Regions from separate parts of the Microbacterium rhizophilum genome, predicted to be linked through region 3. Evidence: predicted binding sites of a transcription regulator. Region 3 holds the regulator's gene; each other region holds the start of a gene.

What was found. Region 3 encodes LexA, which represses DNA repair genes until DNA is damaged. Its sites were predicted from a motif close to TCGAACANNTGTTCGA; they were not measured.
Region 1: the regulator LexA is predicted to act here: its motif matches at 1,635-1,650, upstream of AAD528_RS07345 (HNH endonuclease signature motif containing protein).
Region 2: the regulator LexA is predicted to act here: its motif matches at 1,731-1,746, upstream of imuA' (DnaE2-dependent mutagenesis accessory factor ImuA').
Region 4: the regulator LexA is predicted to act here: its motif matches at 1,223-1,238, upstream of AAD528_RS03675 (HNH endonuclease signature motif containing protein).

What each region holds. Positions count from the first base shown of each region.
Region 1 covers NZ_JBCNUN010000003.1:155,729-162,722, forward strand. The annotation lists gene AAD528_RS07340 (GNAT family N-acetyltransferase) at 1-98, shown strand, start outside; gene AAD528_RS07345 (HNH endonuclease signature motif containing protein) at 123-1,580, opposite strand; gene AAD528_RS07350 (SDR family oxidoreductase) at 1,690-2,661, shown strand; gene AAD528_RS07355 (hypothetical protein) at 2,658-3,539, opposite strand; gene AAD528_RS07360 (hypothetical protein) at 3,533-4,069, opposite strand; gene AAD528_RS07365 (pyrimidine dimer DNA glycosylase/endonuclease V) at 4,147-4,575, shown strand; gene AAD528_RS07370 (alpha/beta fold hydrolase) at 4,572-5,321, opposite strand; gene AAD528_RS07375 (PNPOx family protein) at 5,428-5,826, shown strand; gene AAD528_RS07380 (nuclease-related domain-containing protein) at 5,814-6,494, opposite strand; gene AAD528_RS07385 (SRA domain-containing endonuclease) at 6,690-6,994, opposite strand, start outside.
Region 2 covers NZ_JBCNUN010000001.1:630,719-637,712, reverse strand. The annotation lists gene AAD528_RS03220 (DNA polymerase Y family protein) at 1-965, opposite strand, end outside; gene imuA' (DnaE2-dependent mutagenesis accessory factor ImuA') at 962-1,714, opposite strand; gene AAD528_RS03210 (SCO4848 family membrane protein) at 1,831-2,046, opposite strand; gene AAD528_RS03205 (helix-turn-helix domain-containing protein) at 2,123-2,476, shown strand; gene AAD528_RS03200 (HNH endonuclease signature motif containing protein) at 2,547-3,878, opposite strand; gene AAD528_RS03195 (hypothetical protein) at 3,919-4,224, opposite strand; gene AAD528_RS03190 (hypothetical protein) at 4,264-5,175, opposite strand; gene AAD528_RS03185 (phosphocholine cytidylyltransferase family protein) at 5,220-5,912, opposite strand; gene AAD528_RS03180 (ATP-binding cassette domain-containing protein) at 6,102-6,994, shown strand, end outside.
Region 3 covers NZ_JBCNUN010000010.1:26,194-33,187, reverse strand. The annotation lists gene AAD528_RS14765 (prolyl oligopeptidase family serine peptidase) at 150-2,105, opposite strand; gene lexA (transcriptional repressor LexA) at 2,138-2,830, opposite strand; gene AAD528_RS14755 (LysM peptidoglycan-binding domain-containing protein) at 3,088-3,474, shown strand; gene AAD528_RS14750 (histidinol-phosphate transaminase) at 3,514-4,596, shown strand; gene hisB (imidazoleglycerol-phosphate dehydratase HisB) at 4,643-5,248, shown strand; gene hisH (imidazole glycerol phosphate synthase subunit HisH) at 5,245-5,925, shown strand; gene priA (bifunctional 1-(5-phosphoribosyl)-5-((5-phosphoribosylamino)methylideneamino)imidazole-4-carboxamide isomerase/phosphoribosylanthranilate isomerase PriA) at 5,999-6,745, shown strand; gene AAD528_RS14730 (SseB family protein) at 6,729-6,994, shown strand, end outside.
Region 4 covers NZ_JBCNUN010000001.1:733,289-740,282, reverse strand. The annotation lists gene AAD528_RS03675 (HNH endonuclease signature motif containing protein) at 1-1,201, opposite strand, end outside; gene AAD528_RS03670 (hypothetical protein) at 1,327-1,737, opposite strand; gene AAD528_RS03665 (ribonuclease H family protein) at 1,734-2,294, opposite strand; gene AAD528_RS03660 (DUF72 domain-containing protein) at 2,330-3,178, opposite strand; gene pepN (aminopeptidase N) at 3,239-5,746, shown strand; gene AAD528_RS03650 (hypothetical protein) at 5,743-6,081, shown strand; gene AAD528_RS03645 (FadR/GntR family transcriptional regulator) at 6,100-6,849, opposite strand; gene AAD528_RS03640 (3-oxoacyl-ACP reductase) at 6,863-6,994, opposite strand, start outside.

The DNA of each region.
Region 1 (6,994 bases), on a different contig from region 3:
GCGACCGCACCGTGCTGCCCGTCTGCTGGTACGTCGCCGACTGGTTCGCCGAGCACCCCGAGCGCGCCGCGGTCCTGGAGGGCGCCGGCGCACGCTGACCCGCCGCCGATCCGGGGCAGCTGTCAGACGGGCAGGGCGTCGTTCGATCCGACCCGCAGCGCGGGGCGCGCTCGACCGCGGGCTCGGCGCCGGGTGAGTGCCGAGGGCGCCGCGCGGTAGATGCCGCGGGGATCGATCCACGGTGGGGCCTTGATCTCGGGCACGCCGCGGTTCATCCGGATCGCCCAGCCCGCAGTGTCGATCGTGTGGTGGTGCCACCAGCACAGGAGCACTCCGTTGTCGGTATGCGTCGGTCCGCCCTTGGCATGGTCCTCGACGTGGTGCACCTCGCACCACGCGGCCGGGATCGTGCACCCCGGGATCACGCAGCCGCCGTCGCGGGCGGTGATCGCCCGGCGCTGGTGGTGGTTGAACAGACGCTCCTTCGTGCCGAGCCGGACGATCCTGCCGGCGCGGTCGAACACGACCTTCTGCACGGCTCCCGTGCATGCGATGCGGTGGGCGAGCGCCGCGGGCGCGGGCGTATCGATGCCGTCGATCGTGGCGACCCCGGTCGGTGAGACGAGGTCCTCGAGCGCGACGTGCACCAGTAACGTCGGCGCGGCGCCGCCGAGGGACGGCGTCTCCTCGCTGCGCGCGGCGGCCTCGAGCGCGATCAGGAGCACGTCGTGCCGCTTCTGCGCGGCGGTGCGCAGGTCGGGGATGACGTCGTCTCCCGTCCAGGGCTCATCCGGATCCTTGAGCCCCGGTTCGGTGCCGAAGCGGACGGCGGGGTTCCCGTGGGCGTCGTTCAGGCGCTGCAGCTGCGCGGCGAGCTCGGGCGTTCCGGCCCCGTGGATGCGGTGCAGGCCGTCTCTCAGTGGGCCGATCGTGATGCCTCGCCGCGCGGCTGCGCGCTCGGGGTCGGGCGGTGTGCCGTCTTGATCCAGCAGCATGCTCCAGGTCTGGACGTGCACCTTTAGCTCGGCGAACGTCGCCGGCAGCGCACCCGTGCCGGATCCCGTGGCCAGGTCGACGAGCGACTCCTCCGCCAGGGCGGCCACCTCGGGGTCGGAGCGGTGCTCCACGCTCTGGAGCATGCCCGAGATCAGGCCTGCCGCGTCGGTGCCGATGCCGCCGGCGTCGACCGCCGCGGCCAGCGCGGGGAGGAGGGGAGGCATGGTCTCGCCGGTGAGCGACTCGCGAGGCGACGTCCGGGCATCGAGCCGGACGCGTCGCCACACCTCGGCGGTCGGCGCCTGCGTCAGCCGTTCCACCAGCTCGGCGCCGTTCCGACAGCCGTGCCGAGCGGCGAGGTTCTCGTCCCCGAGGCGCTGGGAGCGCTTCGCGATCTCTCCCGCGGCGCGCACGCGCAGCGCATCGATGATGCGGCCGCTCGCCTCGACCTCGCGGGCGAAGTCGAGCACGTCCGCGTCGGAGAGGCCGCCGATCCTGGCGAGCTGGTCGCGCAGCTCCCACCCGGCGAGCCCGACTCGACTGACCGCGTCGAGCGGATCTTCGAAGTCGGGTGTGTGGTCCATGATCTCAGTATAGTACGTAGATACGACATTGGAAAGAGCTCGGTGGAACGAGTTTCGAAGAGAGATTCGAGTGAGCCGCACCCTCGGAAGCCGCGATAGCGTGGCGCGCATGCGCATCCTGATCATCGGCGGCACCGGCAACATCAGCTCTCACGTCACCGCTCGGGCGGTGGAGCGAGGGCACGAGGTGACGCTGCTCAACCGCGGCAACCGCCCGCTGCCCGACGGCGTGCGGGGAATCATCGGTGACGCGGGCGATCCGGAATCCATCGCGAGCGCGATCGGCGACGAGACCTTCGACGTCGTGGCGAACTTCCGCAGCTTCTCGCCGCAGCAGGTGGCCGACGACATCCGGATCTTCGACGGGCGCGTGGGGCAGTACCTCTACATCTCGAGCGCGTCGGCGTACCAGAAGCCGATCGCGCAGCTGCCGATCGTCGAGTCGACGCCGCTGCGCAACCCGTTCTGGCAGTACTCGCGCGACAAGATCGCGAGCGAGGACCTGCTGGTCGCGGCATATCGCGAGAGCGGCTTCCCGGTCACGATCGTGCGCCCGAGCCACACCTACGGCGAGTCGCTGATCCCGATCGAGGGCGCGTGGACGGCGCTGCAGCGCATCCTGGACGGCCGGCCGATCGTGGTGCACGGCGACGGGACGAGCTGGTGGACGCTCACGCACTCCCGCGACTTCGCGCGCGCGTTCGTCGGCCTGTTCGGCAACCCGCACGCGATCGGCCAGGCCGTGCACATCACGAGCGACGAGAGCCTGACGTGGGACGAGATCGCTCGGCAGCTCGGCCGGGCGCTCGGCCGCGAGCCCGAGATCGTGCACATCGCGTCGGAGGCGATCGCGCGGGAGATCCCGGCGATGGGGCCGGGCCTCGTCGGCGACAAGGCGCACTCCGTGATCTTCGACAACACGCGGATCAAGCAGCTCGTGCCCGGATGGGTCGCGACCACGCCGTTCGCGGAGGGCGCCCGTGAGATCGTCGCCTGGTACCTCGCCGACGAGTCGCGCCAGAAGGTGGATCCGGATCTGGATGCCGCGTTCGACCGCCTGATCGCGAGACACGGGGCCTAGGAGCAGCCGGCGCCGGAGGGGTCCTCGATGCAGTCCTGCTGGACGAGCGCGGTGTGGACCTCGACGATCCGGATGTCGCGGGCCGCCGCCGGCGCGGAGATCACGCCCTCGACGGTGCGGGTTCCCCACTCGCCGAAGTCGACGACGGCCGTGTAGAGCGCCGTGACGGTCAGCGTGTAGGTGCCCTTCTCGGCGTAGGCGTGGCTGGTGTCGGTCGGGCTGAACTCGGCCTGGCCGAGGGTCTGCCAGGCCGCTCCGCCGTGGCCGGACTCGGTGACGGCGCCGTCTCCCCAGTCCTGCCGGAAGCCGGCCGGGGTGAAAGTGACCGCGACCGGGAACCCGAACAGCTCGCCGCCGATCGTCTGCGCGCTCGAGCGGGAGATGCTGTTGAGCGGCATGTTCTTCGCACCGACGCCGTCGGGCTCGGTCGCGACCGACGGCGGCGTCGGCACGAAGCTCGCGAGGTCGGTGATCGTCACCACCTCGGGCGGGGCGACGGGCTCCTCGGGCTCGGGGTCGGTCTCCTCCGGCTCGGGGACGTCGATCGCGCACTCCGTGCCGACGACGGTGTTCGTGTCGTCGAGGCAGACGATCGGGGCGTCGGACTCGTCCGGGGGAGGGACGTACGGGGCTGGGCCGGTGGGTGGGGCGTAGGAGCCGATTGGGGTGTGGCCAGAGTCCGGTGTGGCTTGATTGTCATTGCCGAGGTCGACCGTTGCGCCGATGTCGACTCCGGCGCCGGTGTTGGTCGCAGCCGGGGCGGTTGCGCTGCAAGTTCCGGTGCGGATTTGGAACGCTGTGCAATACGAACCTGCGCCGGTTGCGGATATCGGCACGATCGTGAGCGCCGCCGCGATCGCCACGATCGTCTTCAGCATGACTCGCTCAATAGCTTGCTCTCGGCAACCTTCATGGTGTCTGGCTGGCGTCCGGACATTGTGATGCCCAGCAGATACAGCTTGGGTGCATCAGGAAGCGTGACGTCCTTGCCATCCGCGTTGATAAGCCGCAGGTCCGTGTCGTCCACGCAGACATTGAGCAGGACGTCTGCGAGTCCGGCGGTGATCGTGACGCCACCGCGGTCAATGCTCTTTAGTGTCGTTTCGCCCTCGAACCGCAAACCGGCGGCTTCCGCTTGTCGACGAATCTCCGCGTCGGTTTCCCGAACACCTCCAGTGAGGAAATCCAACGGCTCCGCGGAACTGTCCCCTGAGTAGTAGGCGTTCACTGCTGCGTTGTACGCCCGATATCGATCCTCAGCCGCCGCAAACGCCTCCTCTTCACTCGCGAACCCGGTCGCACTCGGCGAAGGCGACTGCGACGGATCCGGTGCCGGCGTGGCGGCGCATCCGGCCAGCCCCAGCGCGAGCAGGGCGACAAGACCGGCGGGGGCACGACGCGACAGCATGCCCCCAAGGTAGGGCGCAAGCGCGACCCGTCGCGTGATTTATCCCCAGTCGCAGGCATCGCCATAGGGTCGATCGCATGAGGCTGTGGTCCCTGCATCCGTCGCTGCTCGATCGGCAGGGTCTCACCGCCGCGTGGCGCGAGGCGCTGCTCGCGCAGGCGGTGCTGCTCGGACGCACGCGCGGCTACACGAGGCATCCGCAGCTCGAGCGCTTCCGCGCACAGGAGCACCCCGCCCAGGCGATCGGCGCGTACCTCGCCACCATCGCCGAAGACGCCACGCGCCGCGGCTACCGCTTCGACGAGACACGCATCGACACGGCCGCGGCCGGACCGGTCGAGATCCCCGTCACATCGGGCCAGATCGAGTTCGAATGGCAGCATCTGCTGCGCAAGCTGGCGCAGCGATCGCCCGACGTGCATGCCGAGGTCTCGCGAGGCGGGCCCATCCTGCACCCGCTGTTCACCGAGATCCCGGGCGAGATCGCGTCCTGGGAGCGAGGCTAGAGCCCGAGCCACTCCAGGATCAGGTCGGCCGCCGGATCCGGGTTCTTGATCATGGTCTCGTGACCGCTGCCGGGGACCTCCTCCAAGCGGGCGCGCGGCAGCGATGAGGCGACGAACTCGCACCACTCGCGGGGTGCGACCGTGTCGGCCCCGCCGCGCAGCACCAGCGCGTCGCCGGTCACGCGCGGATACGCGAGCTCGGGCCTGTGGACGAGCATCGCGCGCATCTTCTGGTGCAGGTGCGGGCCGGAGCGCAGGTACTCGCGCGCTCCCGTGAGCAGCACGCGGGGGCTCTCGTCGATCAGGTCGCGCGCGAGCTTGCGCACCTGGATCCACGTGCGGCGCTGCCCGACCTCGACGGTCGGCCCGAGCAGGACGAGGCGCGCATCCGGATCCGGATGTCTCGCGGAGACCTCGACGATCACCTGCGTGCCCATGGAGTGTCCGATGAGGACCGGATCGCGCACGTCCTGCGCGCGCAGGAACGCCGCCACGACGTCCGCCAGCCGTTCGACCGTGGGCGTGCGCGGCGGCTCGGGCGCCTCGCCGTAGCCGGGCAGGTCGATCGCGATGACGCGGCCGTGCGGCGCAAGCAGCTCGGCGAGCCCGGTGAAGACCGTCCGCCCCATGCCGATGCCGTGGACGAGCACGAACGTGACGTCGCCGGATCCGCGCGCCTCCCAGATCAGGGTCGCCCCGTCGTGCGTGAACGGGGTCGCCGGATGGTGGGTCGGATCCGAGGGCATGGATAGAACGTAATGGAGCGCCCGCGAGTCCGACCGACACCCCGATCGTCGAGTGAGCACGACGGCGCGGGTCGAAATGAACCTCCGCGGTGGCCATGCTTGGCGCATGGGTGGCTTCAAGCGGTGGTTCCTGCGGGTGCTGAATCGGACGCTCAATCCCCTGACTCTGCGCGCGGCGCGATCGGGGCGCGGGCCGTTCTCACTGGTGGAGCACGTCGGGCGGAGGACCGGGCGGGTGTTCGAGGCGCCGCTGATCCTCGCCCGGGTCGACGGCGGGTTCGTCGCCGAGCTGACGTACGGGGACCAGGTCAACTGGTACCGAAACGTCGTGACAGGCGGCGGGCGCGTGCTGTGGCGCGGCGAGTGGTACCGGATTACCGGTGTCTCGCCCTGCGGCGTGGACGAGGGGATGCGGGCGTTCGGGGTCCCGGCAGCGTGGGTGCTGCGGGTGCTGAGGCGGCGGGAGTTCCGGTTGCTGCGGGTTGAGGCGGATCAGCCGACGTAGGCCTGCAGCAACGTCATGGCGTTCGGCAGACCGAACGCGAGGAGGGAGACGACGATCGCGCCACCCCATGCCATGCGCACGCGCTTCGCCCCGTGCACCTCGCGCTGAAGCGCCGCGAAGCGCTCGACGTCGGCGGGGTCATAGAGAGGCAGGGCGCCCCACCGGGTCGCATCGCTAACGGCCTGCTTCAAGGTCGTGAGCGTTGGCGCGTCGAGCACGAGCGGCTGCCGCTGAAGCCACCTCGCGATCTTCGTGGCCTTCATCACAACAACGTCCTCGGGTTGCTCACGAATGGTGATCTCGCGGGCGCCGACGACGGCCAAGACCGGCGTCACCGGTACCGTTCCGAGATCCGCGAAGATCTGGCGGACGCGCTTAGCCTCGAAGCGCGAATTTCGAAGGTGCTCGGTCTTCTGTCCGTTCACCAGAATGCGGCGGCTTCCGACCCACACCTTCGCGTTCTCGTGGAACTTGCTGTTGATCGTGAAGACGCCCGCGGCGCCGACGGCCACGTGGTCGATATCGCTGCCGCGTGTGCCGACCGGTACGGAGTGCAGGACGAGCCACTCCGGGCCGAGGGAGCTGAGATAGCCGGCGACTTCGAGCTCGCCGAGGGCGCCGAGATACCAAGGGCGAGTGTCAGTAGACAGTGGGCTGCGGCCGAACATCCGGGACAGGACTGACCGTGTAGAGGCTGCCCCCTGGATACGCAGACACTCCGCAATGACCGAGGCAGCTGGCGAGCAGTGAGACAACACCGGGGGCACGCAGAAACCCTAGTGGTACTCGTGCGAAGACGAGATCGCTAGCGCCGCTTGATGGCGCTGGTTCCTGCCGCAAACGCGAATCGACGACGACTCCTACTATCGGTTCGTTGGCATCGACGTCAGCCGCGCTGGCGCAGCGAACTGAAATTGCTCGCCGTCTCGGAATACAAGCCCGAGTCCAACTCCCTCCAGATAGTCTCGCAGGTCTGCCGTGGGGCGCTCGGGCAGCAGTACGGAGCACCGCAAGTTATCGACGGCGACGTGACGCTTGTAGTCGTAAAGCTGACCCACCGCCATGCGGATGTCCGAGCGATTTGAGAACGCTTTGGCTTCATACAGGACCTTGTCGGTTTTGTCGTAGACATCGGTGAGGAGGCGAGTTCTCTCACTTGGGATATCGA
Region 2 (6,994 bases), on a different contig from region 3:
CACGTCGGATGCAGCCACACCCGCTCGCTGCGGCCGCCGCGGTCGTCGAGCAGGGTGATCCGCACCTCGGTGCACACCAGCCCGGCCTCGTCGAGCCCTGTGATGACGTCCTCGGTCGTGGTGCGCACGGCGAACGCGACCTGCTCCGAGAGATCGAGCGGCGGCTCGAACTCGATCTCGCGCGCCAGCTCGGGCGGAGGCACGCGCGGCACCACGGGGCGGGAGTCGGATCCGCCGGCCAGCGCGTGCAGGCGCGCGCCGTGATCGCCCAGGCGGTCGCGCACCGCCGCGAGGTCGAGCGCGGCGAACTCACCCAGGGTCTGCACCCCCAGGCGGGCCAGCAGCGCGACGAGGTCGTCGTCGCCGCCCACGGGGGAGAGCGCCGCGACCGTGAGCGGCGACAGGAACGCCGCGGATGCGCCGCGCGGGACGACCCGGATGGATGCGGGGCTCATCAGGCGCGCCGCCTGCTCGGCCGTGAACAGGCCGTCGGCCACGCCCGCGCGGGCGTCGGGGACGCCGCAGGCCGCGAGCTCGTCGAGCAGCGCGCTCGCCGCGTCCTCCTCGCCGCCGTAGAACCGGGCGGGACCGCGCGCGCGGATGGCGCACAGCCCGGGACGCAGCGGCTGCACGCCGGGGGTGAGCTGCTCGAGCCGCGACAGCACGGGGCTGAAGGCGCGCTCGTCCCGCCCGGGATCGGCGGGCACGAGCCGCAGCCGCGGGCATGCGCCCTGGGCGTCGCGCCGACGCTGGCCGCGGCGCACGCCCTCGCGGCGGGCGGAGGCCGAGCAGGCCACGATCCGGTTCGCGCGCATGATCGCGATGGGGGCGTCATCCGGATCCGGGCCGGGAACGGCCTCGCCGTCGAGTGCCCGGGCCGCCGCGCGCGCCTCGCTGCGCCGCAGCGCGGCGACCGGCCAGTCGGGCAGCCACAGGACGATGACCCGGGTGGGAGGGACGCTCATCCCGCCACCGCCTCGAGCCGGCCGACCGCGCGCCACTCCGGCCGCCGGGTCGCGGTGCTGGTCGCGACCGGGGCGCCGAGCGGGCCCGGCAGCTGCACCCGCACCGAGCGTGGCACGGGGAAGCGACGCCCGACCGCCTCGATCGTGACCTCCCGCGCGGCGAGCAGCCCGTGCCCCTGGCCGAGGCCCGTCCATTCGGGGTCGCGCAGGCGCAGCGCGGCCTCCGCCTGCGGCCATGCGCCCTGCACGAGCAGCACGCCGCCGCGGTCGCGCAGCTTGGCGCCGAGGCGGGCGGTGTCGGCCTCCCGCGCCGCGCGGGGCGGGCGCACGGCGACCACGGGGAACACCTCGGCCACCGCCGAGGCGACCGCGAGCCAGCGGTCGCCCGGATCCGGCACCAGGGCGAAGCGCTCGAGGTCGACGCCGTAGCCCTCGGCCGCCTCGGCGGCCAGCTCGGGCATCCCGATCGCGGCGCACCACGACCCGGCGCGCGAGGGAGCCGCCATCAGCGCGAGCAGCAGGCTCGTGGACGCGTCGAGGCTGTAGACCGCGCCGGGGCGCAGTCCGCGCTCGGGGAACAGGGGAGCGAGTGCGGCGTGCACCGGCATCGCGTCGATCTGCGCGCTGCGGCGCTGCATGCGGGTGATCTGGGCCCGCAGGCGCTGCACCTCTGCGGCGGTCTGCGCTCGCGGACCGGCCGCCTCGGCCGGCGCTGCCCCCCAGCGGGAGGCCGTCTCGTGAAGTGCCATCCCCATCCCTCAAGAATAGAACTGATGTTCGAAGAAGTCGATCTCGCTTCGAACGCTAGTTCGTACATCCGACATCCGGGATCCGGATGCCCGAGGGGTGGGGTCGCGGGGCGGGATCAGCCCCGGATCAGCGCGGTGACGCCCGCGATCGCCGATGCGACGGCGAGCAGCAGGGCGATGCCGATCAGCACGGCGTGCACGGTGAGGAACCGCGTCGGCCGCCCGGCCGCGTCCCGGGCGCGCGGGTCGCGGGACACGCGACGGTAGAAGGTCGGCCAGACGAGCACGTTGAAGACGGCGTTCGCGAGCAGCAGCACGGCCAGGAGGAGCATCACCCGACGAGCCTAAGCCGCCGGGTGGGCAGAGGTGCCCACCCCGGCGCGCGGAAACATCGTCACCATGAGGGGCATGACCGAACCGAGTCCCCAGGAGCGCCTGGTCGATCCGCACTCGGCCGCCGCCGCGAAGGTCGGAGAGCGGATCGCCGAGCTGCGTCGCCGCGCGCGGCTGAGTCGTCCCACCCTCGCGGACTGCGCCGACCTCGATGTGCGTCATCTGCAGCGCATCGAGCGCGGGCATGGAAACCCCACGCTGCTGAGCCTCATGCAGATCGCGATCGCCCTGGAGGTGCCGCTGGCCTACCTCGTCGACGAGGTGACGCCGGAGGACATGCCCGGCACCCGCCGCCCCTACGGGTACAGCACACGCGACATGCAGACCCGCCGCCGCTACTACGCCGGCAACGGGGCGCTCGACCTCTGAGTCCGCCCGGGCGGATCAGGCAGCACCACCTCTACCGTCGCCGACAGCCGCGGCGCGCGACCGAGACCGACTAGAAGCCGGGCGGTTCGCCGGGGTCGGGCGGCGGATCGACGTCGTCGGTCGGGACGAAACGCACGACCGGCGCGGGGATGTCCTGCATCCGGCGACCGGTGGGACTGCGCCACGTGATCGTGCCGTCGGGGCCGTGCTCGGCGGTCCAGTTGCCGTAGTGCTTGAGCAGGTGGTGGCTCCGGCACAGCGCCCCGAGATTGGACACGGCCGTGGGGCCGCCCTCGGCGTGGGCGATCGTGTGGTCGAGGTCGCACCGCGCCACGGACCGTCGGCAGCCGGGGAACCGGCAGTGCTCGTCTCGTGCGCGCAGGAACCGCTTCTGCTCCGCCGTGGGGACGTACGAGTCGACGGTCCGCAGGCATCCGGTGCCGGGATCGATGAACAACCGCGACCAGAGGGTGGCGCCGCCGGCCAGGCGCCGAGCGGTCTCGGGGTCGATCGGTCCGTGCCCGGCGAGGAAAGCCGCGTCGTCCCCGATGCCCGTGAGCGTGGTGGCCGGGATGGTGACCTGCACCGTCGCGCGGATCGCCGCCAGCGCGTTGCCGCCCGACTCGTCCGCCACGTGCGCGGACGGGATGCCGGTGAGCATCACATCCGCGAGCACATCCGCGCGGATCTGGTCGAGCGTCCGCTCGTCCGCGACGTCATCGGCGCCGGCATCGGCCCGGCGGGCACGTCGGACGGTGATCGCCATGCTCGTCCCGCGATTCTGGATCGCGTGCGCCTCAGCCGTCCCGGTCAGGAGGCAGAACAGGCCCATGCCGTCCTCGCGGTCCTCCACCCAGGACCTCCGGTCGGCGAACGCGACGTCGTGCCGCTCGACGACGGTCGTGGGCTCGCACTCCTCGGCGATGGCCTTCGCGATCACGCGCAGTCGACCCGGTGACTGACCGGCCGACCGCTCCAGCACGAGCTGCTCATAGCGGCCCCGAGCGCTCGGATCCGTCAGTCGCAGACCCTCGTCCGTGATCGCGGTGGCGTGCGCGCGGGACAGGCGCCCGTCCACGAGCGCGGAGAACGTGCCGGGGAACTGCTCGATCAGAACGGCGGCGTCGTCCATGCGGCCGCGGATCGTCCGATCCGACGCGTTCGTGGCCGCCGCGATGTCGGCGGCGATCGCCCGCACGGGCAGCACCCACCCGGAGGGGGCGCCCATCTCGGCCATGATCTCCAGCCCGTTGTCCTGCGCGGCCTTCAGCAGCATCGCCTTCGCGGCCTCCGCGTTCGCGATGATCAGGTCGGCCGACGCGACGGCGTCGATGATCGTGGACAGCACCTCACGACGCGCGGGATCGAGGTCCCATCGCTCCGCGAATGACGTCCTGGCCATGACTCCAGTGTCCCACCGGCCTCGGACATTCCTTCGAGACTCAGATCACGAACGACCACGCCCACTCCCGCGCGTCGTCCGGGCGGAACCACGCGATCGTGACCGTCGTGTCGTCGAGATCGCAGCCGCACAGGCACAGTTCGCGCGACTCGCCGGGGCGCATCCGCCCCCACGTCTCGAGGTCTGGCGGGGCCGTGCCGTCGGCGACGTAGACGCGGACGAACTCCGCCGCATCCGCGCCTTCGTTGCACAGCAGCGGATGCGCGGGATCGTCGCGGTCCACATGCCAGGGCACGCGGTACGCGTCGGGAACGGGGGGCTCGGCGGGGTCGAGGGCTCGCAGCATGCGGCCGACCGTACGAGCGGCCGGCGACGCGCGACGGCCTCAGGACGCGTCGGAGGACGGATCCGTGGACGACTCGATCGAAGAGGGCGCTGGGGACGAACGATGCGGGATCACGCGCCCCACGGCGCCGCCCACGATCGCGCCGATCTTCTTCGCGCCGTGCAGGGCCGAGTGCTCGAGTCGCTGGGCGCCCGGCAGAGGCTCGAGCTCCGACGCGAGCACGGCCGGCGCGGCGCCGAACGCCTTCCGCGAGGAGACCACGACGCGGCGGCCGAGGATGTGGTTGCCCGCGCCGCCGATCACGGCGCCCACGCCGAACGGCATCGCCTTGCCGATCAGCGACGCGCTGCCCTTGGCCGCGAAGCGGTGCAGGAACGACTTCTTCAGGCGTTCGAGCAGCGGACCCACGCTGGCGCGGGGGAGCGACTTGGTCACGAGCTCGCCCCAGTAGGCCGAACGGCTGCCGGTGCCGGCGGCCTGACCAGCCAGCTGCTTCACGAGGTTCACGGCGTCGTCGCCGAGCATCATCGTCAGGACGAGCGCGCGGGCCCGATCCGGCGAGTCGATCGCGATGCCGTGCACCTCGGCGAGCGACTGCGCGAACAGCGCGGTCGCCTCGAGGAAGCCGACCGTCTCGGCACTCGCGAGCCCGAGCGTCACCGCGGTGCCGACGCCCGGCACCACAGCGGTGGCGCCGACCGCGGCACCGCCCGTCGTGACCGCGGTGAGGTAACGGTTCTCGAGGATCCGGACGATCTGATCCGGCGTCGCATCGGGGTGACGCAGCCGGACCGACCGGATGTTCGCGATCACGGCGGGACGCTGGATCCGGATCACCCGATCGAGGGTCCGCACGAGGAACGGATGCTCGTCGTGACCAGCGGGCGGCAACCCGCCCTTCCAGGCGGCGTCGTCGGGCAGCGAGTGGATCTTGTGGACCTTGGCGGACACGCGCGAGATCCTAAACGGCGGACGCGAACGGCGCCTGAGCGGACTCAGACGTACTCGTTGGCGTGCACCAGGTCTTCGGCGGTGTCGATCTCGACCGCGTACAGGTCGGAGATGTCCATGGGCTGCAGCTTCACGCCGTCGTGCTGGATCGCCAGCTCGAGACCGCGCTCGAAGTAGTCCTGGTCATCCACGCGCGCGAGGTGGCGCATGAACGCCGGCTTGTCGGCGCGCGAGATGTAGTTGATGCCCACGGCCTCGCCGATCCCGCCCACGACGGTCTTCGAGAGCTCGGCGATGTGGCCGGTCTCGTCGATCGTGTACTTGACCTCCTCGTCGCTCACCTTGGCCGTGTTGACGGTGACGAAGGAGCGGTCCTGCTCGATGAACGAGATGGCGCGGCCGAGCACGCGCGGGTCGAAGACGACGTCGCCGTTCATCCAGAGCACGCCCTTCTTGCCGGTCGCCTGCAAGGCGCGCAGGAGGCTCTTGGACGTGTTCGTCTGGTCGTAGCGCTCGTTGTGCACGTAGGTGGCGTCGGGGAACGCGTCGATGATCGTCTCGGCGCGGTAGCCGACGACCTTCGTGATCTTGACGTCGGATCCGAACGCGGCGTGGATGTTGTCACGCTGCTGCTGCATGATGGAGCGGCCGTCGCTGAGCTCTGTGAGCGGCTTGGGCAGCGCGCGGCCGAGCCGCGAGCCCATGCCCGCGGCGAGAATGACGATTCGGAAAGACATCTGTTGCGCCCCCTGCAGTGCTTTGTTCGCGATCGGTTCACCGACCGGTCACCTCGATGTGCGCCTCCATGTTAGCCAGGGATGCCTGAGAACGGCCAGAGATGGCCTCTGATCGGCAATTCTGTTTGCGCAACGTCACGGATCGAGCACATCCGGGCGCGTGTCGGTGGCGGTTGCTACGGTGAAGCGGTGACGACTTCGCCCCTGGATGACGACGCCGGCGCCACGAGCTCGGGCGGTGGTGCGGCGGCCGCCCCGGGCGGACCGGCGCAGCGCCCGGCGGCGAAGCGTCCCGCGGGCAAGCGCCCGGCACGACGGCCCGCGTCCCCGCGGCCCGCGGCGAAGCAGGAGCAGGACGACGCGCATGCCCCGGCGGCCGCTCAGCCGCGCAAGCCCGCCTCTCCGCGCAAGCCGGCGGCGAAGCGGCCCGCGACCCCGGCGAAGCCCCGCTCGGGCACGAAGACCTCCGCGGCGCGCAACGCGACCGGGCGCTCCGCGGTCGCGCAGCCCGCGGCGCTCGACTCGGCCACCGAGGCGGAGGGTCCCGCGACGCTCGTCGCTGTGCTCGAACCGCCCGCTCCGACGGACGAGGCGGTGCAGGATGCGCCTCCGGCGGCGGAGGAGGACACGGTGCAGGATGCGCCTCCCGCGGCGGAGGAGGACGTCCCCGCGGACGAGCCGAGCACGGAGGTCGTGGAACCCGCAGCGGAGGAGGACGCCCCTGCGGACGAGCTGAGCACGGAGGTCGCGGAACCGGCAGCGGATGACCCGCCGACCGTGGACGAGGCGCCGGCGCCGGTGGTCGACGAGGCACCCGCACCAGCCGTCGCGGATCCCGAGCCCGAGGCCGACGAGAACGCCACCGCGATCCTCGACGTCGAAGAGGAGAGGGGGGCGGATCCTGCCCCCGAGGGGGCCACCGCGCCGCGTCCCGACGCCGCGCCCGCGCTCGTCCTGCGCGGGGTGTCGCGGTCGTACGGCGGCACGACGGCCGTGGCGGGCATCGACCTCACCGTGCCCGCCGGATCCTTCTACGGACTCGTCGGTCCCAACGGCGCGGGCAAGACCACCACGATGTCGAT
Region 3 (6,994 bases):
CGGCATCCGAGGTACCCGGAGGCGATCTCTGGATCGTCGCGCATCCGATCCCGTGCGAAGCGCAGCGGATCACGGCCGAGGCCGGCACCGCGCGCCCGCCGGTCTCCCGCCGTCAGATCGCCGTGCCGGACCGGGCCGATCCCCCCGGATCAGTCGAGCTCGATGGGCGGGACGCCGGGGGTGTCGAAGCCGAGGATGCGGCCGAGGAAGGCCAGCTCCGACTCGAAGGCGCGCACGAGCGTCTCCGCCCGGCGGAAGCCGTGCGACTCGCCGTCGAACAGCACGTACGCGTGCGCGACGTGGTTGGCCGCGAGCGCGTCACGCAGCGCCTCGGACTGCGAGGGCAGAACGACCGGATCCTCGGAGCCCTGCAGGATCAGCAGGGGCGTCCGCAGGGTCTCGGGGCGCGACAGCGGCGACCGGCTCACGTACAGCGGCTCCGCCTGGGGGAGCGGCCCCACGAGGCCGTCGAGGTAGCGCGCCTCGAAGTCGTGCGTGTCCTCCGCGAGCCTGCGGAGATCCGCGACGCCGTAGCGGCTGATGCCTGCGGCGAACGCGTCCGTGTCCGCGACGGCGCACAGCACGGTCCAGCCGCCCGCGGATCCGCCCTTGATCGCGATGCGCGCGGGATCCGCCAGGCCGGCGGCGGCGATGCCGCGGGCGGCCGCGGCGGTGTCCGCCACGTCGGCGATGCCCCAGCGGCCCCGCAGCCGCTCGCGATAGGCGCGGCCGTACCCGGTCGATCCGCCGTAGTTGACGTCCAGCACGCCGATGCCGCGGCTCGTGAAGTACGCCACGGCGAGCGACAGCTCGCCCGAAGCGTGCGCCGTCGGACCGCCGTGCACGAGCACCAGGTACGGTGGCAGCTCGCCGTCCGGCGCCGTGACGTCCGGGTTGGTGGGCGGGTACGCGAACGCGTGCACCTCTCCGTCCGGACCGTCGAACGTGAGCGCGCGCGAGCTCGGCAGCCACGCCGCATCCAGCGCGGGCACACCGCCGCGGACGGCCGTCAGCGTGTGCACGTCGACGTCCAGCAGCCACAGCCCGCCGGGCACCCGGGCGCCCGCCCCCGTGAGCAGCACGCGCGAGCCGCGCACGTCGCGGATCAGGATGCCGCCCGACAGCGGCGTCTCGAGGACCTCGACCGTGCCCCCGGCCGGATCGAGCACCACCAGCTCGTCGGTGCCGTGCGTGCGCACCGCGACGACGCGGCCGTCGGCGAGGGGCGCGTACCAGCGGGCCCCGAGGTTCCACAGCGGTCCTCCCGTGTCGGCATCCGCGGCGGCCAGCGGCTCCGACGCCCCCGCGGCGTCGAGGCGCACCCGATGCAGGTTCCAGCGGCCCCCGCCCGGGCCTTCGCCCGCGGGATCGGCGCTGAACATCAGCTCGTCGTCGCCCGTCCACTCGGGCTGCAGCGCCGCGACCGGCCCGGTGGCGGTGCGCCCGCCGGCGATCCGCACGTGATCCGTGACCGTGCCGTCGGGCCCGATCCGGCCGACGCGCAGCTCGGCGGCATCCCACGGCATGTCCGGGTGGTCCCACGCGATCCACGCCAGGCGGTCGCCCCGAGGGGCGGGATAGGCGAGGAAGCCGGATCCGACCGCCACGCTCAGGATCGCGGAGGCGTCGTCCGCGGCCGAGCCGTCCAGCGGGATCACGACGATGTCGCGTGCGGGGATGCGGTCGGCGCGCAGCGTCTCGCGCACGGCCCACAGGCGTCCCTCGGCGAAGGTGAGGTCGCCGAACGACATGCCGAGACCGGCGGGAGTGAGCGGGACGGGCTCGCCGTCCGCGGTCATCCGGTGGACGCGCTGATCCGATCCCTCGACGAACAGCAGCTCGCCGTCGTCCGTCGCGGTCCACGCGCCGCCGCCGTACTCGTGCACGCGGGAGCGCGCGCTCCACGGCGCCGGCAGCAGCACATCCGGCTCGCCGTCGGCCTGGCGCAGGATCGCGGTGCGCCCCCTCTCGGCGGGGACGCTCTCGCTCCACCAGATCTCGCCCCGCGGGCCGACGAACCGCGCGCCGTCGAGGCGCGGGGACCCGCCCGCGATGTCGGACGCCTGCAGCGGCGACGGCCAGGAACCGTAGGGAAGCGTGGACATGCCCCCACGCTATCGGGAGGCTCGGACGCGGGTCAGACCGCGCGCATCACCGCGACGATCTTGCCCAGCACCACGGCCTCGTCGCCGAGGATCGGCTCGAAGGCGGAGTTGCGGGGCAGCAGCCACGTGTGCCCGTCGCGCTGGCGGAACACCTTCACGGTGGCCTCGCCGTCGAGCATGGCCGCGACGATGTCGCCGTTCTCCGCCGTGTTCTGCACGCGCACGACGACCCAGTCGCCGTCGCAGATCGCGGCGTCGATCATCGACTCGCCGCTGACCTTGAGCATGAACAGCTCGCCCTTGCCGACGAGCTGCCGCGGGAGGGGGAAGATCTCCTCGACCTGCTGGTCGGCCGTGATCGGCACGCCCGCGGCGATGCGGCCCACGAGCGGCACCATCGCGGCGTCGCCGACGCTCGGCACGCCCGCATCGAGGTTCTCGCCGGACTGGCCGGGCAGGTCGATCAGCACCTCCATCGCGCGCGTCTTGCCGGGGTCGCGCCGCAGGTAGCCGCTGAGCTCGAGCTGGCCGAGCTGATGCGTGACGCTCGAGAGCGACTTGAGCCCCACCGCGTCGCCGATCTCGCGCATGGTGGGCGGGTAGCCCTTGGACTGGATGGAGCGCTGGATGACCTCCAGGATCGCCAGCTGCTTGTCGCTCAGGCTCTTGCGCCGACGCGTACGACGCTTCTCGTCGAGTTCGGCGGGCGTCGTGGCGGCGCTCATCTGACCGGCTCCTTCTCCTCCGACGGTGAATGTCGGTGGCCCGTGGTGGGGTGTCTCTGTCATCGAAACCGTATCCGAACCGGCCCGGGATTCGGAAGATCCGTTCGAGCGTGTCGCGGATCGGGTCGGACCGGATTTCGAAGAAGGCGTTGACACATTCGAAGATTCGAAGATAGATTCGGAACAGAGCTTCGCATCCGGCCCTCCCGGCCGAGGTGCCGGGTGCGAAGCCTCTCCGAACGAAGAAGGAGCATCCGATGAGCACGGTCAGCATCACCGCATACGAGGTCCCGGCCCGCACGCGGGTGAGCGGCGCTCGCACGGCGACGCGCCTGCGGCTGACGCGCCGCGGGCGCCGCGTGCTCGCGGCGATCGCAGCCGCCCCCGTCGCCGCCGGTCTCGCGCTCGCGATCGTGAGCGGAGGCGGAGCGCTCGCGTCGCGCGACGCCGGCGCGCCTGCGGGCACCTTCGACTCCGTCACGGTGATGCCCGGCGAGTCGCTGTGGTCCATCGCCGAGGAGGTGGCCCCCGCCGCCGACCCCCGCGACGTGGTCGACGCGATCATCGCGCTGAACCAGCTGCCGTCCTCGGCGGTCGCCGCGGGCGAGCGCCTCGCGATCCCGGCCGAGTACTCCGCCGGCTGACCCGGCGGGGCCGCCGTCCCGCGGCCCTAGCATGGAAGGGTGACGGTCTCTCTCGACGACTTGCCGATCCGCGACGACCTGCGCGGCCAGAAGCCCTACGGAGCGCCCCAGGCGCCGCTTCCCGTGGCGCTCAACGTCAACGAGAACACGCATCCGGTGCCTCCGGAGGTCGCGGACGACATCGCCGACGCGGTCGCGCAGGCGCTGCGGGACGTGAACCGCTACCCCGATCGCGAGTTCCTCGAGCTGCGCGAGGGCTTCGCGCAGTACCTCGGCCACGGCGTCGACCCGTCCCAGATCTGGGCCGGCAACGGCTCCAATGAGGTGCTGCAGCACCTGCTGCAGGCCTTCGGCGGTCCCGGGCGCACGGCGTTCGGGTTCGAGCCGACCTACTCGATGTACCGGTTGCTCACGCGCGGCGTCGGCTCCGAGTGGCTCGCCGGCACGCGCGGTCACGACTACCGGATCAGCCCCGAGGACGCCGCCCGCCAGGTCGCCGACGCGCGACCCGACGTGGTCTTCCTGTGCGCGCCGAACAACCCCACGGGCACCCCCCTCTCGCTCGACGTCGTCGAGGCCGTCTACGACGCCGCCGACGGCATCGTGATCGTGGACGAGGCCTACCAGGAGTTCGCGCCGCGCGACTCGCCGTCCGCCATCACGCTGCTCGGAGGCCGGCCGCGGCTGGCCGTCTCGCGCACCATGAGCAAGGCGTTCGCGTTCGCGGGCGCGCGCGTCGGCTACCTGGTGGCCGATCCGGTCCTGATCGACGCACTCCGGCTCGTCCGGCTGCCGTACCACCTCAGTGCGCTGACCCAGGCCGCCGCGACCGCCGCGCTGCGTCACGCCGACACGATGCTGGGCATGGTCGACGAGATCGTCGCGCAGCGCGACCGGATGGGCGCCACGCTCGAAGCGCTCGGCTACCAGGCGCACGAGTCGTGGACGAACTTCATCCTGTTCGGCGGCGTCCAGGACCCGGCCGCCACGTGGCAGGCGCTCTACGACCGTGGCGTGCTCATCCGCGACATCGGCATCCCCGGTCACCTGCGCGTGACCGCGGGCACCGAGGAGGAGACCACCGCGTTCCTCGAGGCGCTCTCCGATCTCGGGGGTCGCTGAGGCCGGCCCCGGAGCGCGGTGCCGTGCCCCGACTAGGATCGAAGGCATGACGACTGCCCGAATCGCGCGCCGCACCCGCTCCACCAGCGAGTCGAGCGTGGAGCTGGAGCTGAACCTCGACGGCACCGGCAGGAGCTCGATCTCGACGAGCGTGCCGTTCTTCGACCACATGCTCACGGCGTTCGCGAAGCACTCGCTCACCGACCTGACCGTGACGGCCACGGGCGACACGCACATCGACGCGCACCACACGGTGGAGGACGTCGCGATCGTCCTCGGGCACGCGATCCGCGAGGCGCTCGGCGACAAGGCCGGCATCTCGCGCTACGGCGACGCGCTCGTGCCCCTCGACGAAGCGCTCGCGCAGGCCGTCGTGGACATCTCCGGGCGCCCGTACCTCGTGCACGAGGGCGAGCCCGCGGGCTTCGAGCAGCACCTGATCGGCGGCCACTTCACCGGATCGCTCGTGCGCCACACGTTCGAGGCCCTCGCGTTCAACGCGGGCCTCACCGTGCACGTCCGGGTGCTGTCGGGCCGCGACCCGCACCACATCGCCGAGGCGGAGTACAAGGCGTTCGCGCGCGCGTTCCGGCAGGCCAAGGCACTCGACCCGCTGGTGGAGGGCGTGCCGTCGACCAAGGGCGCGCTGTGAGCGCAGCCGCCGACGAGAGCCGGGACGCCGGGCGCCGCCCGGTCGTCGCGGTCCTGGACTACGGCTCCGGCAACATCCACTCCGCCGTCAAGGCGCTGGATGCCGCCGGCGGCGACGTGCACCTGACGCGCGACCCGGGGCTCATCCGCGAGGCCGACGGTCTGCTGGTGCCTGGCGTGGGCGCGTTCCAGGCCGTCATGGACCAGCTGCGCGCGGTGCGCGGCCCCGAGATGATCGAGCGCCGCCTCGCCGGCGGCCGCCCCGTGCTGGGCATCTGCGTCGGCATGCAGGTCATGTTCGAGCGCGGCGTCGAGCGCGGTGTCGAGACCGAGGGCCTCGGCGAGTGGCCCGGCGTCGTGGACGAGCTCAAGGCGCCTGTCGTGCCCCACATGGGCTGGAACACGGTCGAGGCGGGGGAGGGCTCGCGCCTGTTCCGCGGCCTGGAGGACGAGCGGTTCTACTTCGTGCACTCGTTCGCCGCCCAGGAGTGGACGCTCGAGGCGCACGGTCCGTTCGCCCAGCCCGTGGTGACGTGGGCGCGGCACGGCGGACGCTTCCTCGCGGCGGTCGAGAACGGGCCGCTGTCGGCCACGCAGTTCCACCCCGAGAAGTCCGGCGAGGCGGGCATCCGGCTCCTGCGGAATTGGATCGAGGGCCTGCCCGGGGCTACCCTCTGAGATCGTGCCCGCGACGGGAGATGCCCGCCGCACACCGTCCCGCACCGGACGGGCCGAAACCACACCTGGAGCTATGAACGATTTCGCGTCCACGCCCGGACTGATCCTGCTTCCCGCCGTCGACGTCCAGGGCGGCAAGGCCGTGCGCCTCACGCAGGGCGCCGCCGGATCCGAGACCGACTACGGCGACCCGATCGAGGCCGCGGAGAACTGGGCCAAGCAGGGCGCCCAGTGGATCCACCTGGTCGACCTCGACGCCGCGTTCGGCCGCGGCAGCAACGCCGGCGTGCTGCGCAAGGTGATCAAGCACATGCGCGGCATCAGCGTCGAGCTGTCGGGCGGCATCCGCGACGACGCGTCGCTCGAGGCGGCGCTCGAGAGCGGCGCGCAGCGCATCAACCTCGGCACCGCGGCCCTCGAGAACCCCGAGTGGACCGCCTCGGTGATCGGCCGGTACGGCGAGGCCATCGCGGTGGGTCTCGACGTGCGCGGCACGACGCTCGCGGCGCGTGGCTGGACGCAGGAGGGCGGCGACCTCTGGGAGGTGCTCGAGCGCCTCGAGGAGGCCGGCTGCAGCCGCTACGTCGTGACCGACGTCACGAAGGACGGCACGCTGCGCGGCCCGAACATCGACCTGCTCCGCGAGATCACGTCGCGCACGAGCCGGCCGGTGGTCGCCTCGGGCGGTGTCTCGAGCCTCGACGACATCGCGGCGCTGCGCCGCCTCGTGCCGAACGGCGTCGAGGGCGCCATCGTCGGCAAGGCCCTCTACGCGGGCGCGTTCACGCTCGCCGAGGCACTGGATGTCGCGGCCGACTGACGGCGAGGACCCGGCGGCCGACTCGGCGGGCGTCCCCTGGGAGGGGCGCCACTTCGAGGCGAATCCGCACTCGGGTGACGACGGATCCGCGGATCCCGCGCTGCTCGCGGCGCTCACGGCGTTCCATGCCGGCGGGGGAGATCAGGTCGCCGTGATCGACGCGCTGCGTCATGCGCGCGTGCTGATCCCGCTCGTGGCCGAGAAGGGCGACGAGGGCGTGGGCGCCCACGGCCTGCCCGTCGACAAGAC
Region 4 (6,994 bases), on a different contig from region 3:
CGTGGTGCTTCGTCATGTGGTGGCTTTCGCACAGGCATCCCAGATTGTGCACGTTGGTGACGCCGCCCGCGGAGTAGGGGATGGTGTGGTCGATGTCGCAGTGCTTCGCCTTGGTGGTGCAGCCGGGGACGCGGCAGGTCCTGTCGCGGGCGTGCAGGTACCGGCGCTGCGCGGCCGTCGGGCTGTGGTGGTCGACCGTGAGCAGGGATCCGGTGTCCGGATTCAGGAACAGCCGTTCCCACCCGGCCGCATGGCCGGCGAGACGGCGGGCGGTGTCGGGGTCGATCGGTCCGTAGCCGGCGAGGAGAGCGGCGCCGTCGTCCAGGCCGGTGAGGGTGGTGACGGGGATGGTGATCTCGACGGTGGCGGTGATGTGCTGATCGAGGTCGTGCCCGGCGGGGGTGCCGGTCAGCAGCAGGTCGGCGGCGAGGTCGGCGCGCAACTGCCCGACGTGCCGGTCGTCGGCAGCCTTGATCGCCTCCGGGGACCGCGGCTCCGGTGCGGTGCCGTCCAGGGCACGCTGCAGGGAGCGGCGATCGCGTTTGACGACGTGCCCCATTGCGGTCAGGCGGTCCTGGATCGCGTACGCGCGGACGGCGGGCATCAGGATCCGCAGTTCGGCCATGGCGTCGGGGAACTCCACAACGTACGAGCCGCGGTGGGCGCAGGCGCGTTCGTGGCGATCCTGGACCGGCTCGGGGTCGTGCCGCTCGGCGAGCAGCACGGCCTGCTGCTTCGTCCTGAACGGCGTCGTGGTCTGGGCGATCGGGACGACGTCGGCCTCGTATCCGGCGCGGGCCGTGTCGTCGCCGATGCGGGTGCCGGCCGCGACGATCTCGCGGGCGTGCCGCCGCGTGATCGCCCCGCTTGTCAGGGCCGCGGCGGTGGCGGGGAATCGTTCGATGAGGTCGTAGGCGTCGTCCATCCGGCCATGCATCGCTCGCGGGGATTCCTTCAGCGCCAGCGCGAGCTCGGCGGCCATCGACCGCAGGGGGAATGCGCAGTCGCTGTGGGACGGCATCCGCCCGATCTGGTCCACCGCGATCCCGGTCACCTCGGCGAGCACCCGCGCCTCCTCGGCGTCCAGCGCCGCACGCTCCGACCGGATCCGCTTCAGCCGCTCGATCCCCGCGCGCGTCCGGGCCCGCTCGCCCGGGGCGAAATCCCAGGCCGGGCCTTCGGAATCCGAGAACTTCGGCATGCGTCCATCATCCCACCAGCCTTGGACATTTGTTCGAAGGTCGGTGGGGTGTGGAGAACTCGGCTATACGGGTCGCTTCGGACCGTCACCGCCGCTCGGTAACCGGGCGCGGGTCTCAGGCCCGCTCAGTTCGACAGCACCGTGAGCGTGACGGGCTGTGCGCCCTCTGGTGCGGTCATCGTCACCGTCGCGGCGCCCGTCGAGGTCCCTGCCGGTACGACGACCTCCGCACTCAGCGCGGCATCGTCATCCGGGCGATCCTGCACGAGGACCGTCTCGGTGCCGTCCGAGGCGGACAGGACGATCTCCACCTGCTCGGCCACCGGCCGCCGGGCGTACGGACCGGTGTCGGAGCACTCGCCGAACGCGTTCGCGACGGTGATCGCCAGCGCGTCACCGGCATGGACCGTCGTCGGCGAGACGCTCAGCGCCGGTGCGACGCACGAGCCGGCGCTGCTGGAGCATCCCGCGAGCGCGACGAGCGCGGCGGCGCTCAGCACGGCGCCCGCGATGCGGCCAACGCGCGATCCGGTCACTTGCGGCGCACCCGGTCCTGCGCGCTCGCGGGCGGCGCGGAGGCCACATCCACCGCGGGGTGACCGGCGCGCGACTCCCATGAGCCCTCGAGGCCCTTCGCCGCGTGGCGCGCCGCGCGCACGGCGCGCTCGTCCGCCCAGCTGTTGAGGCGGTGGCCGGCGTGCCCCTTCACGTGCTCGAGCACCACGTCGGGCAGGCCCGCGGCGCGGCGGGCGTCGCGCGCGGCGATCAGCGCCTCGAGGATGTCGACGTTCTTCACGGGCAGCTTCGCGGAGGTCTTCCATCCGCGGCGCTTGTGGCCGTCCATCCACGACCGGTACGTGTTGATCGCGTACATCGAGTCGGCCTGCACGGTGAGGTGCCGCACGTGCGCGTTGTCGCGGATGCCGCGCAGCAGCGCCGTGAGCTCCCCGATGTTGTTGGTGCCCTGCGGGATCGCGCCGGCGGCCCACTGGCCGTCCTCGCCGACCCAGGCCCACCCCGTCGGACCGGGGTTGCCCTGGCAGGCGCCGTCGGTCGCGATGATGTAGCGGTCGAGCAGGGGGGAATCGGGCACGGATCCACCGTAACCGCGCGCGCCGGGCGCCGCGTTCAGGCGCCCAGCCGCTCCTCGAGCGCGACGGCGTCGTGCGGCGCCCGCCCCCGGCCGTCGTTGTCGAAGTACACGTACACGTCGCGCGGGCGCCCGTCGGGCGATCCGGATCCGTCCGCCCAGGCCCGGATCCGGCGCGCCCAGTCGTCGAGCTCGTCGCTCGTGTAGCCGCTCATGTACAGCTCCTGCGAGCCGTGCAGCCGCACGTACACGTGATCGCGAGAGGTCACCTCGTCGAACATCGGGAAGTTGTCCGCCGTGTCGGCCACGGTCAGCGACACGTCGCGCTCGCGCAGCAGCGCGGCGAACGCGGGATCGGCGAAGCTCTCCGAACGCGGCTCGATCGAGTGCCGAAGCGGCCGGTCCTCGTCGTGCTCCAGCCACACGCGGCCTTCCAGCCGGCTGTCGTGGCCGCGCGCGATGTCGAGCGCCTCGCCGGTCGTGCGCGGCAGCGACGTCAGGAACGCGTCGAGCACGTCCGGCTCGAACGGGTGCCGCGCGGGCAGCTGCCACAGGATCGGCCCGAGCTTGGCCCGCAGCGCCAGGGGGCCCGACGCGAAGAAGTTCGACAGCGCGGTGCCCGCGCTGCGCAGACGCAGCATGTGGGTGATGTAGCGCGGGCCCTTGACCGCGAACACGAAGTCGTCCGGAACGCTGTCGCGCCAGCGGACGTAGCTCGAGGGCCGCTGCAGCGAGTAGAACGAGCCGTTGATCTCGGCGCTCGACATGTGCTGTCCGATGTACTCCAGCTCGCGGCGCTGGACGAGGCCACGGGGGTAGAAGTCGCCGCGCCAGCTCGGATATCGCCAGCCGGAGACCCCGACCCGCACGCGCCCCTGATCGCCCATAGTCGTCCCGACCGTACGCCCCGCGGCATCCCGCCGCCGCGGGCTTGACATGATGGACGGATGACCTCCGCGAATGCCGCCGCCAACCTCACGCGCGAGGAGACGGCCGCCCGCTCCGCCGCGATCTCGCTCCGCGACATCCGGGTCGTGCTCGACCTGTCCGGCGCCCCGGATCCCGAGCGCACGGGCTTCCCGACGGCCGCGACGCTGGCGTTCGATGCGACCGCCGAGGCGACGTGGATCGACTTCATCGGCGAGGCCGTGCTGCGCGTGGTGGTGAACGGATCCGAGCGGGACGTCGACTGGGACGGCGCGCGGATCCGGATCGCCGGGCTCGCGCCGGGTCCCAACGAGGTCCTGATCGAGGCCGTCGGCGCGTACAGCCGCTCGGGCGAGGGCATGCACCGGTTCCGCGACCCGGTCGACGGCGAGACGTACCTGTACACGCAGTACGAGCCGGCCGACGCGCGCCGCGTGATGCCGTGCTTCGAGCAGCCCGACATGAAGGCGCGCTGCACGTTCGTCGTCACGGCCCCCGCCGGATGGCACGTCCTGTCGAACCAGGCGCCGATCCGGACCGACGCGGAGGGCGAGACGCAGACCGTCGAGTTCGCGCCCACCCTGCCCCTGTCGAGCTACATCACATCGGTCGCGGCGGGCCCGTACCACCGGGTCACCGGGGAGTGGACCAAGGCCGACCAGTCCGTGCCGCTCGGGGCGTACTGCCGCGCGTCGCTCGCCGCGCACTTCGACGCCGACGAGGTCCTCGAGATCACCCGGCAGGGCCTGGACTTCTTCGACGAGGCGTTCGGCTTCCCGTACCCGTGGTCCACCTACGACCAGGTGTTCGTGCCCGAGTACAACCTCGGTGCCATGGAGAACCCGGGCCTGGTGACCTTCACGGAGGCGTACGTGTTCCGGGGAGCCGCCACCGACGCGCAGCACGAGGGCCGCGCGAACACGATCCTGCATGAGATGGCGCACATGTGGTTCGGCGACCTCGTCACGATGCGCTGGTGGGACGACCTGTGGCTCAAGGAGTCGTTCGCCGACTACATGGGCGCGCACGCGTCGGCCGCGGCCACCCGGTTCGCCGACGCGTGGGTGTCGTTCGCCGCGCGCCGCAAGGCGTGGGCCTATCAGCAGGATCAGCTGCCCACGACGCATCCGATCGTGGCGGACATCCCGGATCTGGAGGCCGCCAAGCTCAACTTCGACGGCATCACGTACGCCAAGGGTGCGTCGGTGCTGAAGCAGCTCGTCTCCTACGTCGGCGAGGGGGCCTTCTTCGAGGGCGCCCGCCGCTACTTCCGGGCGCACGCCTACGGCAACACGACGCTCGACGACCTGCTCACCCAGCTCGAGGCCGCCTCGGGACGCGACGTGCGCGCGTGGTCGCGGGCGTGGCTCGAGACCACGGGCGTGTCGACCATCGCGTACGACCGCTCGTCCGGGCAGCTGACCCAGACGGATCCGCGCCCGCACCGCCTCGCGATCGGCTGCTACGCGCTCGCCGACGGACGCCTGTCGCGCACGGAGCTCGTCGAGGTCGATCTCGCCGACGAGCGCGCGCAGATCGCGCTGCCCGACGCCGACCTCATCCTGATCAACGACCTCGACCTCACGTACGCCAAGGCGCGCCTGGACGAGCGCTCGCTCGCGGCGGTCGAGGAGGGGCTGTCGACCCTGGAGGATCCGCTCGCGCGCGGGCTCATCTGGGCCTCGCTGTGGAACGCGGCGCGCGACGGCGAGCTTCCCGCCCGCCGCTACCTCGCCATCGTGCGACGGCACGCGCCGGCCGAGGGCAACGTCGGCCTGCTCGCGGCGGCGACGGCCAACGCGGCGTTCGCGCTCGGTCACTACGTGCCGCGCGAGCTGCGTGCCGCCGAGCGCCGCGCGTGGCTCGACACCGCGTGGGACGAGACGCACGCGGCGGCTCCCGGCAGCGGCGCGCAGCTCGCGTGGGCCCGCGCGCTCGCCGGGGCAGCGGCCTTCGACGACGCCCGCGCCGCCGAGCTGCGGGGGATCCTGGACGGGGCCCGGCCCGGGCCCGAGGGACTGCCGCTCGACGCAGACCTGCGCTGGTCGTGGCTCACGGCGCTCGCCGCGACCGGCCACGCGGGCGGCGCGGAGGCCGACGCCGAGCTGGCCCGCGACGACACCGCCACGGGGCGCACCGCGTGGATCCGCGTGCGTGCGTCGCGCCCCGAGGCGGACGTGCGCGCCGCCGCGTGGGAGTCCGCGTGGCATGATCGGTCGCTCACGAACGACCACCTCGATGCGACGATCGGCGGCTTCCGCACGGGCGACAGCCGGCACCTGATCGCGCGCTTCGACGACGAGTACTTCGCGCGGATCCGCGACGCGTGGTCGGAGCGCAGCATCGAGATCGCCCGTCGCCTCGTGACGAGGCTGTTCCCGGCGTCGGACTCGCTCGACCCGGTCGACGCGTGGCTCGCGGCGAACGAGGATGCGCCCGCGGCTCTGCGCCGCCTCGTGATCGAGCAGCGCGACCACCTCGCGCGCGACCTGCGCGTGCGCGCCGCGCAGGCGGAGTCGTCGCGGTGACGCGGATCGCCGCCTACCAGAGCCTCGCCGAGCTGCCCCCGGGCGTGCTGGCGGTCGCGGCGGTCGTCGCCGCCGCGCTCGTCGCGCTGCACGGCTGGCTCAGCCGCCGCGATCCCGTCTGGCTCGGCGCGATCGTGCCGGTCGGCTACCTGGTCGCCCTGGTCGCCCTGTCGCGCGTGATCGCCGCGGACAAGGCCCTCATCGCCGGTTACGTGACGTGCTTCATCGCGCTGCTCGTGATCTGGTGGGCCGGGGAGGACGCCCGGATCAGGCGCCGCGCCGCGCGCCTCGCCGACGATGCGGAGGACCTCCTCGCCCCGCGCGCGGCGTCCTGACCGTCGCCGTCGGATCCTTCAGCCGAAGAACCCGCGCAGCAGCGCCTCGGAGCCGGCGACGTGCTCGGCCATGGCGCGCGCGGCCTCGTCGGGCTTGCCGCGCAGGACGGCCGACACGATCGCCTCGTGCTGTTCGTCCGAATGCGCGATGTTCGGGGCGAGCACGGGGATCCGGTCCAGCAGCTCGTTCAGCCGCATGCGCGAGTCGGCCAGGAGGGCGACGACCTGCGGCGCGCCGAGCAGCTCGGCCAGCAGCAGATGCAGGCGGGAGTCGGCGACGCGGTAGCCCGCCTGATCGGCGTCCCGGCATGCCTCGAACGCCTGCCACAGCCGGTCCCGGTCGAACGCCGCGAGGTCGCGCAGCGCGAGGCGCCGCGCCACGCCCACCTCGAGCACGGCGCGCACCGCGAGCACCTCGTCCACGACCTCGGCCGTGGGGCCGCCGTCCGCCACCGGGCGGCCCTCCGCGCCGAGCGGCGTGTGCGGCGGGTGCTCGGCCACGAAGGTGCCGCCCGTGCGGCCCCGCCGCACGACGACGTACCCCGCGTCGGCCAGCGCCGCGAGCGCGTCGCGCAGCGTGTCGCGGCTGACCTCGAGCAGCGTCGCGAGCTCGCGCTCCGGGGGCAGGCGCGCCCCCGGGGCCGCGAGACCCAGCCGGATCGTCTGCAGCAGCCGCTGCACGGTCTCCTCGAACGCGTTCGCGGTGCGCAGCGGCCGCAGCAGCAGATCCGCGCTCAGCAGCGCGGCCTCGTCCGCCGAATCGGTCATGGGGGATCCGGATCTACAGCGGTGTCACGTAGGCGGACGAGATGCCGCCGTCCACGAGGAAGGTCGATCCCGTGATGAAGCTGGCGTCGTCCGACGCGAGGAACGCCACGGCCGCCGCGAGCTCCCGCGGCTCCGCGAAGCGGCC